DNA from 2 places in the Streptomyces sp. NPDC001927 genome. Region 2 is predicted to be linked to the other one. Evidence: predicted binding sites of a transcription regulator. Region 2 holds the regulator's gene; the other holds the start of a gene.

What was found. The regulator HrcA, encoded in region 2, represses chaperone genes, less so after heat shock. The targets are predictions, from matches to a motif close to TTNGCACTCNGNNNNNCNGAGTGCNAA.
Region 1: a site for HrcA is predicted at 2,921-2,947, ahead of groL (chaperonin GroEL). Genes of this name have one in related genera too.

The regions. Positions count from the first base shown of each region.
Region 1 is NZ_JBSFEN010000010.1:269,888-275,286, forward strand. It holds gene ACWCO8_RS27185 (GNAT family N-acetyltransferase) at 1-464, opposite strand, end outside; gene ACWCO8_RS27190 (SRPBCC family protein) at 461-928, opposite strand; gene groL (chaperonin GroEL) at 1,128-2,756, opposite strand; gene ACWCO8_RS27200 (cold-shock protein) at 3,080-3,283, opposite strand; gene ACWCO8_RS27205 (MoaD/ThiS family protein) at 3,702-3,980, opposite strand; gene thrC (threonine synthase) at 4,015-5,322, opposite strand; SAM riboswitch class I at 5,340-5,399, opposite strand, start outside.
Region 2 is NZ_JBSFEN010000017.1:7,172-12,570, forward strand. It holds gene ACWCO8_RS35400 (nitronate monooxygenase) at 1-671, opposite strand, end outside; gene dnaJ (molecular chaperone DnaJ) at 744-1,883, opposite strand; gene hrcA (heat-inducible transcriptional repressor HrcA) at 1,884-2,903, opposite strand; gene ACWCO8_RS35415 (MBL fold metallo-hydrolase) at 3,103-3,825, shown strand; gene ACWCO8_RS35420 (DUF3097 domain-containing protein) at 3,836-4,636, shown strand; gene hemW (radical SAM family heme chaperone HemW) at 4,832-5,399, opposite strand, start outside.

The DNA.
Region 1 (5,399 bases), on a different contig from region 2:
CCCTCCCGTACGAACCCGGCCCGCTCGGCCGTCTTCACCGAGGCCTCGTTCCACGGTTCGAGGAGCAACTGAAGCCGGGGGATACCCAGTTCGCCCTGCGCCCAGGCGCTCACCGTCGTCAGCGCCGCCGCCGCGGCGCCCTCGCCCCGGCAGGAGGGGACGATCCAGTAGCCGAGGGTCGCGCGGCCCTCCGGCAGGTCGCGGAGCCAGAGGCCGATCATGCCCGCCGGGCGGGCGTCGCGGCGGCGGACGACCACGAAGGAGTAGCCCGCGCCCGACTCCGCGCGGCTCCACTGCCGGCGTACGAACGCCTCGCCCTCACCCTCCGAGTACACCGGCGGGACCGTGTTCGTCAGCGGGATGTACGGGTCCGTCGACGCCTCCTCCACGAGCGGCAGGTCCGCCCGCTCCCAGGCCCGCAGCTCGTACGGCCCCGCGTCGAGGCGCGGCACGTCCAGGCTCACATCATCTCCAGGTACACCGCGAGCCTGTCGTACTCCTCCTTGATCCCGGCCTCCATGCCCGTCGCGAGCGCCTGGTCGCGGATCTCCGTCGACGGCCAGATCGAGGTGCTCGTGAGCGCCGTGCCGCCGTCGGGGGTGTCGTCGAAGGTGAGGGTGACGTGCACCGCCGGGCCCGGCATCAGCTCGAAGACCTCGGTGTAGACGAGGCGCTCGTTCGGCAGGATCTCCTCGTACGTTCCGGAGAAGACGATCTCCCGGCCGTCGGGCGCCTTCTGGCCCCAGCGCCACGCGCCGTCGACCCGGAGGTCGATGTCGCAGACGGTCGTGGGCATCGCGGCCACGCCGTACCACTGGCGGACGTGCTCGGGCCGGGTCCACGCCTCCCAGACGCGGGCGGGCGGGGCGTCGAAGGTGCGGGTGATCACCAGCTCGCGCTCGGTCGGTGTCGTCAGCAGCGTGATCATGGCTCGCTCCCACCTTCCGTAGGCCTTGCGTAGACCTTCCGTAGGCCTTCCCTGGACCTTCCGTAGGCCTTCCCTGGACCTTCCGTAGCCCGTGCGCCGCCCCCACCCCACCAGCATCACCCCGAACGCCCGAGGGCGGCACCCCCAGCAGGGAGTGCCGCCCTCAGTCGCGTACAGCGAGGAGCTACTGAGCCGAGGCTCAGAAGTCCATGTCACCGCCCGGCATGCCGCCCGGAGCGGCCGCGGAGGCCTTCTCCGGCTTGTCGGCGATGACGGCCTCGGTGGTCAGGAACAGCGCGGCGATGGAGGCCGCGTTCTGCAGCGCGGAACGCGTCACCTTCGCCGGGTCGATGATGCCCTCGGCGATGAGGTCCACGTACTCGTTGGTCGCGGCGTTCAGGCCGTGGCCGACGGGCAGGTTGCGGACCTTCTCCGCCACGACGCCGCCCTCGAGGCCGGCGTTGACGGCGATCTGCTTCAGCGGAGCCTCGAGCGCCAGCTTGACGATGTTGGCACCGGTGGCCTCGTCGCCCGTCAGGTCCGCCTCGAGCTTCTCGAAGACGTTGGAGGCCTGGAGCAGGGCCACGCCACCACCGGCGACGATGCCCTCCTCGACGGCCGCCTTCGCGTTGCGAACGGCGTCCTCGATGCGGTGCTTGCGCTCCTTGAGCTCGACCTCGGTCGCGGCACCGGCCTTGATGACCGCAACACCGCCGGCGAGCTTCGCCAGGCGCTCCTGCAGCTTCTCGCGGTCGTAGTCGCTGTCCGAGTTCTCGATCTCGGCGCGGATCTGGTTGACGCGACCGGCGACCTGGTCGCTGTCACCGGCACCGTCGACGATCGTGGTCTCGTCCTTGGTGATGACGACCTTGCGGGCGCGGCCCAGCAGGTCCAGGCCCGCGTTCTCGAGCTTGAGGCCGACCTCCTCGGAGATGACCGTGCCGCCCGTGAGGATGGCGATGTCGTTCAGCATGGCCTTGCGACGGTCGCCGAAGCCCGGAGCCTTGACCGCGACGGACTTGAAGGTGCCGCGGATCTTGTTGACGACCAGGGTCGACAGGGCCTCGCCCTCGACGTCCTCGGCGATGATCAGCAGCGGCTTGCCCGACTGCATGACCTTCTCCAGGAGCGGGAGCAGGTCCTTGACCGAGGAGATCTTGGAGTTGACGATCAGGAGGTACGGGTCGTCCAGGGACGCCTCCATACGCTCCATGTCGGTGGCGAAGTACGCCGAGATGTAGCCCTTGTCGAAGCGCATACCCTCGGTGAGCTCCAGCTCCAGACCGAAGGTCTGGGACTCCTCGACGGTGATGACGCCTTCCTTGCCGACCTTGTCCATCGCCTCGGCGATGAGCTCGCCGATCTGGGTGTCGGCGGCGGAGATGGAGGCCGTGGAAGCGATCTGCTCCTTGGTCTCGACATCCTTCGCCTGCTCGAGCAGGGCGCCGGAGACGGCCTCGACGGCCTTCTCGATGCCGCGCTTGAGGGCCATCGGGTTGGCGCCGGCCGCCACGTTGCGCAGGCCCTCGCGGACGAGCGCCTGGGCGAGGACGGTCGCGGTGGTCGTACCGTCACCGGCGACGTCGTCCGTCTTCTTGGCGACTTCCTTGACCAGCTCGGCGCCGATCTTCTCGTACGGGTCCTCGAGCTCGATCTCCTTGGCGATGGAGACACCATCGTTGGTGATCGTGGGGGCGCCCCACTTCTTCTCGAGGACGACGTTCCGGCCCTTGGGGCCAAGGGTGACCTTGACGGCGTCGGCGAGCTGGTTCATCCCGCGCTCGAGACCGCGCCGTGCCTCCTCGTCGAACGCGATGATCTTGGCCATGTGAAGTGGTCCTCCCGGACATGGGGTGGATAACGCTCCAGGACCGCGCCGACGCCCGCGACGGACGGCCTGCGTACCCGGCGGTTCCTTGCCCCACCTGGCCGCGGACCTCGTCTGCCCGATCCTCGTAAGCACTCTCACCTTCAGAGTGCTAACGCCAATGATTAGCACTCGGCCCATGCGAGTGCAAGCGACTCCCACAGATCGAGCGGGGGCCACCGACACACCCCGCACACGCACGAGGGGTCCGCATCCCGGTCAGGATGCGGACCCCTCGGCGTGAGAACGCGTGAGTGCGTACGTGGTGGCCGATCGCGCCGTGCTCAGACGGCGAGCTTGACCATGTCCGCCTGCGGACCCTTCTGGCCCTGCGAGATCTCGAACTCGACCCGCTGACCCTCTTCGAGGGTGCGGTATCCGTCCATCTGGATCGCGCTGTAGTGGACGAATACATCCGCACCACCGTCGACCGCGATGAAGCCGTAGCCCTTCTCCGCGTTGAACCACTTGACGGTGCCCTGAGCCATGCCTAACTCCCCTATTACTGGCCCTTGCGCGGGACCCGCACTTCGCGGACCCGGGTCAGACCCTGCGCCGGAACGCGTCGACCGCGGCTGAATGTATCTGCCCAACTGCCCTCTGCAACAGGTCAATCGGACGAGAATTCTGGGCACGCCGTAAAGGAGAATTCCGGAGAATTGAATGAATTCCGGGGCAAGTCGGGCCCGGCAAAGCGCGCAGAAGGTACAGATCGTTCGCGTACTTTGGCTGCTTCTTGTCGCGTGCGGACGCATTCTCATATGCGGCTGGCACGGAGCAGCGGGGTGAAGCCGGGGGGACTTCCCCAACTCTACCGCGTTCAACCATGCAGAATTGCCCCCTCCGCTTCTCTCGCGGAGGGGGCAATTCGGTTACTCGGGGTAAAGCGAGCGCTCGGCCGTGGGCTCAGCAGCCGCCGGCGACCGCCGGGATGATCGAGACGCCCGCGCCGTCCGGCGTCGCCGTCTCCAGGCCCTGCTCGAAGCGGACGTCGTCGTCGTTCACGTAGACGTTCACGAAGCGGCGCAGCTTGCCCTGGTCGTCCAGGACGCGGGCGGCGATGCCCGCGTGGTTCTTCTCCAGGTCGGAGATGACCTCGGACAGGGTCGCGCCCTCCGCCGGAACCTCGGCCTGGCCGCCCGTGTAGGTACGGAGGATGGTGGGGATACGGACCTTGACGCTCATGTGCTGCTGCCTTCCGTGAACGGACGAGTGGGGGTCAGTGGGCCAGGCCGGCGTCGCGGAACGCGTCCAGGCTCGGCTTGATGGTGGCGGTCGCCTGAGAGGTGTCGGCCACCGCGTCGAGGGTCTTGAGGCCGTCGCCGGTGTTGAGCACGACGGTGGTGAGGGTCGGGTCGATGAGGCCGGCCTCGACCAGCTTCTTCGTCACGCCGACCGTCACGCCGCCCGCCGTCTCGGCGAAGATGCCCTCGGTCCGGGCCAGGATCTTGATCGCCTCGACGACCTGCTCGTCGTTCACGTCCTCCACGGCGCCGCCGGTGCGGCGCGCGATGTCGAGGACGTACGGGCCGTCGGCCGGGTTGCCGATGGCGAGCGACTTGGCGATGGTGTTGGGCTTCTGGGGCCGTACGACGTCGTGACCGGCCTTGAAGGCGGCGGACACCGGCGAGCAGCCCTCGGCCTGGGCGCCGAAGATCTTGTACGGCTTGTCCTCGACCAGGCCCAGCTTGATGAGCTCCTGCAGACCCTTGTCGATCTTGGTGAGCTGCGATCCCGAGGCGATCGGGATGACGAGCTGGTCAGGGATGACCCAGCCCAGCTGCTCGCAGATCTCGTACGCGAGCGTCTTGGAGCCCTCGCCGTAGTACGGCCGCAGGTTGACGTTGACGAAGCCCCAGCCCTCGCCCAGCGGGTCGCCGATGAGCTCGGAGCAGAAGCGGTTGACGTCGTCGTAGTTGCCCTCGATGCCGACGAGCTCTCCGCCGTAGACGGCGGCCATGACGACCTTGCCCTGCTCCAGGTCGTGCGGGATGAAGACGCAGGAGCGGAAGCCGGCGCGGGCGGCGGCGGCGCCGACGGCGCCGGCCAGGTTGCCGGTGGAGGAGCAGGAGAGCGTGGTGAAGCCGAAGGCGCGGGCGGCCTCGAGCGCCTGGGCGACGACGCGGTCCTTGAAGGAGTGCGTCGGGTTGCCCGAGTCGTCCTTGACGAAGAGCTTGCCGGGCTCGACGCCCAGTTCGCCGGCGAGGTTGTCGGCCTGGACGAGCTTGGTCCAGCCCGGGTTCAGGTTCGGCTTCTCGGCGACGTCGGCGGGGACGGGCAGCAGCGGGGCGTAGCGCCAGATATTGGCGGGGCCGGCCTCGATCTGCTTGCGCAGCGCCTCGGGGTCACCGACGGGAAGGTCGTACGCGACTTCGAGGGGGCCGAAACACAGCTCACAGGCGAAGATCGGGCCGAGTGCGAAGACTTCGCCGCATTCCCGGCAGGAAAGGCCGGAAGCGGGACCGAGATCGACCGTCCGAGCGGTGTCGGCGGCGGTGGTGTCGGGGGTAGCAGTCTGTACAGCCATGGAGGCGAGGCCCTTTCTCCTCATCTTTCCCATGACGAACATCGCCATGAGACGGATTTGGCACCTTCCCTAGCCGG
Region 2 (5,399 bases):
ATCTGGGCGCCGCGCATGATCCCGCCGGTCGCGACGATCGGCAGATGGACGGTCTCCCGGACCTGGGTGACGAGCGCGAGGAGCCCGGTCCCGGCGAGCGCGCCGTCCGGGTAGTCGCGGTGGGTGCCCTGGTGCCCGCCGGCCTCGATGCCCTGCACGCAGACGGCGTCGGCCCCGGCCCACTGGGCGGCCTGTGCCTCTTCGGCGGAGGTGACGGTGACGACGGTGAACGTACCGGCGCGGGCGAAGGCCTCGAAGGTGTCGCGGTCGGGGCAGCCGAAGGTGAAGGAGACGACGGGCACGGGGTCGTCGAGCAGGAGCGCGAGCTTGGCGTCGTAGGCGTCGTCGCGCCCGCTGTCGGGGTCGCCCAGCTCCGTCTCGTACCAGGCGGCCTCGCCGGCGAGCTGGTGCCGGTACACCTCGACGGCGGCGGGATCGGCGTGCTGTCCGCCTGGCGGCATGAAGAGGTTGACGCCGAAGGGCTGCCCGGTCAGCCCGCGCACCTGCTTGATCTCCTGGTACAGCCCGCCGGCGGTCTTGTACCCCCCGGCGAGAAACCCGAGCCCACCGGCCTCGCACACGGCCCCGACGAGCTGCGGACTGGCGGCGCCACCTGCCATGGGGGCCTGCACGATCGGGTACCGGGAGAGATCGTTCAGCACGGTGGGCATGCAGGCATCGTGCCATACGGCAGGGCGGCACCCGCTCCTCGCGAATGCCGCCCTGCCAGGCACAACGTAGGCCTACCGCCCGTTGAACGCGTCCTTCAAGCGCGAGAACAGCCCCTGCTGCCCCGGCTGGAACTGACCCGTGGGCCGCTCCTCGCCGCGGAGCTTCGCGAGCTCGCGCAGGAGCCGCTCCTGCTCGGCGTCGAGCTTCGACGGGGTCGTCACCTCGACGTGGACGATCAGGTCGCCGCGGCCGCCGCCGCGCAGGTGCGTGATGCCGCGCCCGTGCAGCGGGATGGACTGGCCGGACTGGGTGCCCGGGCGGATGTCGACCTCTTCGAGCCCGTCGAGCGTCTGCAGCGGCACCTTCGTGCCCAGCGCGCCCGCCGTCATCGGGATGGTCACCGTGCAGTGCAGGTCGTCGCCGCGCCGCTGGAAGGTCTCGTGCGGGACCTCGTGGATCTCCACGTACAGGTCGCCCGCCGGGCCGCCGCCCGGGCCGACCTCGCCCTCGCCGGCGAGCTGGATGCGCGTGCCGTTGTCGACACCGGCCGGGATCTTCACGGTGAGCGTGCGCCGCGAACGGACCCGTCCGTCGCCCGCGCACTCGGGGCACGGGGTCGGGACGACGGTGCCGAAGCCCTGGCACTGGGGGCAGGGGCGGGAGGTCATGACCTGGCCCAGGAAGGACCGGGTGACCTGCGAGACCTCACCACGGCCGCGACACATGTCACAGGTCTGCGCGGAGGTACCGGGAGCGGCGCCCTCACCGGAGCACGTCGTACAGACGACGGCCGTGTCGACCTGGATGTCCTTCGTCGTGCCGAAGGCGGCCTCGTTGAGGTCGATCTCCAGCCGGATCATCGCGTCCTGGCCGCGCCGGGTGCGCGAGCGCGGCCCGCGCTGCGACGCCGTACCGAAGAACGCGTCCATGATGTCCGAGAAGTTCCCGAAGCCACCCTGGCCGAAGCCGCCCGCACCACCGGCGCCACCGGACGCGGACAGCGGGTCGCCGCCGAGGTCGTAGACCTGCTTCTTCTGCGGGTCCGACAACACCTCGTACGCGGCGTTGATCTCCTTGAACCGTTCCTGCGTCTTCGGATCGGGATTCACATCCGGGTGCAGCTCGCGCGCGAGCCGCCGGAATGCCTTCTTGATCTCGTCCTGGGACGCGTCGCGGCGTACGCCGAGTACGGCGTAATAGTCCGTGGCCACTTACGACTCCGCCAGGATCTGTCCGACGTAACGTGCCACTGCGCGTACCGCTCCCATCGTTCCGGGGTAGTCCATGCGGGTCGGTCCGACCACGCCGAGTTTGGCGACTGCCTCGTCGCCCGAACCGTAGCCGACCGCGACGACGGACGTGGAGGTGAGGCCCTCATGGGCGTTCTCGTGCCCGATCCGTACGGTCATGCCCGAGTCCTTGGCCTCGCCGAGCAGCTTGAGGAGCACGACCTGCTCCTCGAGCGCTTCGAGCACAGGCCGGATCGTGAGGGGGAAGTCGTGGCCGAAGCGGGTGAGATTGGCGGTACCGCCGATCATCAGCCGCTCCTCGTGCTCTTCCACCAGGGTTTCGAGCAGGGTCGCGAGCACGGTCGAGACCGTCCCGCGGTCCTCCATCTCCTCGAAGGACTCCGGGAGATCCTGCACCAGTTGCGGCACGTCCGCGAAACGGCGGCCGACGACCCGGCTGTTGAGCCGGGCGCGCAGGTCGGCGAGGGAGGTCTCGCCGAAGGGCGCGGGGCAGTCGATGACGCGCTGCTCGACGCGGCCGGTGTCCGTGATGAGCACGAGCATCAGCCGGGCGGGCGCCAGCGCGAGCAGTTCCACGTGCCGGACCGTCGAGCGGGTCAGCGACGGGTACTGGACGACGGCGACCTGGCGGGTCAGCTGCGCGAGCAGCCGGACCGTGCGCCCGACGACGTCGTCGAGGTCGACGGCTCCGTCGAGGAAGTTGTGGATCGCGCGCCGCTCGGGCGTCGACAGCGGCTTGACGCCGGCGAGCCGGTCGACGAAGAGGCGGTACCCCTTGTCGGTCGGGATGCGGCCGGCGCTGGTGTGGGGCTGGGCGATGTAGCCCTCGTCCTCCAGGACGGCCATGTCGTTGCGCACGGTGGCGGGCGAGACGCCGAGCTTGTGGCGCTCCGTGAGCGCCTTGGAGCCGACCGGCTCCTCCGTCCCGACGTAGTCCTGGACGATGGCGCGCAGCACCTCGAGTCTGCGTTCGCTGAGCATCGCGCACACCTCCAGCTCGTCGTATCGGGTTGCTTCGGTTGCTCCGCATTTGGCACTCGCCCTGCCCGAGTGCCAGGAATCCCCCGGCCAGTGTACGGCGGCGGGCATCGCTCCTGGCAAGGAGGCCGCGTCGGAGTCGGCGTCGGAGGTCGGGTCGTCGCGGATTCGGGGGTCGGGTCTTTGCGGATAGCGTCGCGGTATGGATGTCGCTTGGGAAGAGTTCGGCTGGGAGCGGCTCGCGGACGGCGTGGGGCGGCGCAGGCTGCCCGGCTGGGACGCCACGGTGGGCCTGGTGGTGGGCGAACAGGCGGTACTGCTGTACGACACGGGCTCGACGCTGCGGGAGGGAACCGCTCTGCGCACCCAGATCGAGGGGCTGACCGGGGGCCGAAGAGTGACACACATCGCACTGAGCCACCCCCATTTCGATCATGTACTGGGCACGGCGGCGTTCGCGGGGGCGGAGGTGTACGGGGCGGTGGGCGTGGACGCGCTGCTGCGCCGGGAGGGCGGCGAGCTGATGGCGGACGCGGTACGGCACGGGGTGGACGCGTTCGCGGCGGCGGAGGCGGTGGACGTGCTGGTGGCGCCGCACCACGTGGTGTCCGGGGAGTGGACGCTGGACCTGGGCGGCCGGCAGGTGCTGCTGGCGAACGTGGGCCCGGGCCACACGGCGCACGACCTGACGCTCCTGGTCCCGGGTGAGCCGGAGATCGTCTTCTGCGGGGACCTGGTGGAGGAGTCGGGGGAGCCGCAGGCGGGCCCTGACGCGATCCCGTCCCGCTGGCCGGACGCCCTGGACCGGCTGCTCGCCCTCGGCGGCGAGGACGCGGTGTACGTGCCGGGCCACGGGGCGGTGGTGGACGCCACGTTCGTACGACGCCAACGCGAGGAACTGGCACGGCGCTTCGCCGTCGCATAACGTCACGCGAATGCGCAGCTACAACCCGGACCTGACGCCCCCCTGGAAGCGATCCGCCCCGGTGCCGGAGGTACCGGCGGAGGTGGACCTCGTGGTGGAGGAGGTCTCGACGGGGTTCTGCGGGGCGGTGATCCGCTGCGAGGCGGGCACGGTGACGCTGGAGGACCGCTTCGGCAAGCACCGGGTGTTCCCGATGGACCCGAGGGCGTTCCTCCTGGAGGGCAAGCCGGTGACGCTGGTACGCCCGACGTCGGGCCCCGCGCGCTCGAATCGCACGGCCTCGGGCTCGATCGCGGTCCCGGGGGCGCGGGCGAGGGTGGCACGGGCGGGCCGGATCTACGTGGAGGGCCGGCACGACGCCGAGCTGGTGGAGCGGGTCTGGGGCGACGACCTGCGGATCGAGGGCGTGGTGGTGGAGTACCTGGAGGGCATCGACGACCTCCCGGCGATCGTCGCCGACTTCGCCCCGGCAGCGGACGCCCGCCTGGGCATCCTGGTCGACCACCTGGTCCCGGGCTCGAAGGAGTCCCGCATCGCGGCCCAGATCTCGTCCCCGGACGTCCTGATCGTCGGCCACCCGTACATCGACATCTGGGAGGCGGTGAAGCCGTCGTCCCTGTCCATCGACTCCTGGCCGAGGATCCCCCACGGTCAGGACTGGAAGACGGGCATCTGCGAAGCCCTGGGCTGGCCCCCCAACACAGGCGCGGCCTGGCAACACATCCTGTCGAAGGTCACGTCCTACAAGGACCTGGAACCCCAACTCCTGGGCCGAGTAGAAGAACTGATCGACTTCGTCACGGCCCCGTAGCCGGGCGAGACAACATCGACTCCCCCCACACCGTTGTGGGCAATCGTTCCGCAGGGCTGGGGGTCCCCCCAGGACGAAGTCCTAGGGGGAGGGTGGGCACAACCCACGGGGGCGGTGCCTGCTCAGGCCCCTGGCACGGGGTGGGCGCGCTCGAAAGGCCCCAAGGCCCCCAAGGCCCCGCCCGGGGCCCGCGGCCTAGTCCACCAGGTCGCGGACGACCGCGTCGGCCAGCAGGCGGCCCCGCAGGGTCAGGACCGCGCGCCCCTCCCCGTACGCCCCGGCGTCGAGGAGCCCGTCCTCCAGGGCCCTGCGAGACGCGGCCAGCCCGTCCGGACGCAGGAGCTCCAGCGGGCACCCCTCCCGGAGCCGTAGCTCCAGAAGGACACGCTCCACCCGCCGGTCCTCCGCCGACAGGACCTCCCGGCCCGCACCCGGCGACCTCCCTGAGGACAGCGCCGCCGCATACGCCCCCGGATGCTTCACGTTCCACCACCGCACACCGCCCACGTGCGAGTGCGCCCCCGGCCCCGCGCCCCACCAGTCGGCGCCCCGCCAGTACAGCTCGTTGTGCAGGCACCGCCCGGCCTCGGACGTGGCCCAGTTCGAGACCTCGTACCAGTCGAAGCCGGCCTCCGCGAAGACGGAGTCGGCTATCAGGTACCGGTCCGCGTGCACGTCGTCGTCCGTCATCGGCACCTCGCCCCGCCGGATCCGCCGCGCCAGCTGCGTCCCCTCCTCGACGATCAGCGCGTACGCGCTGACA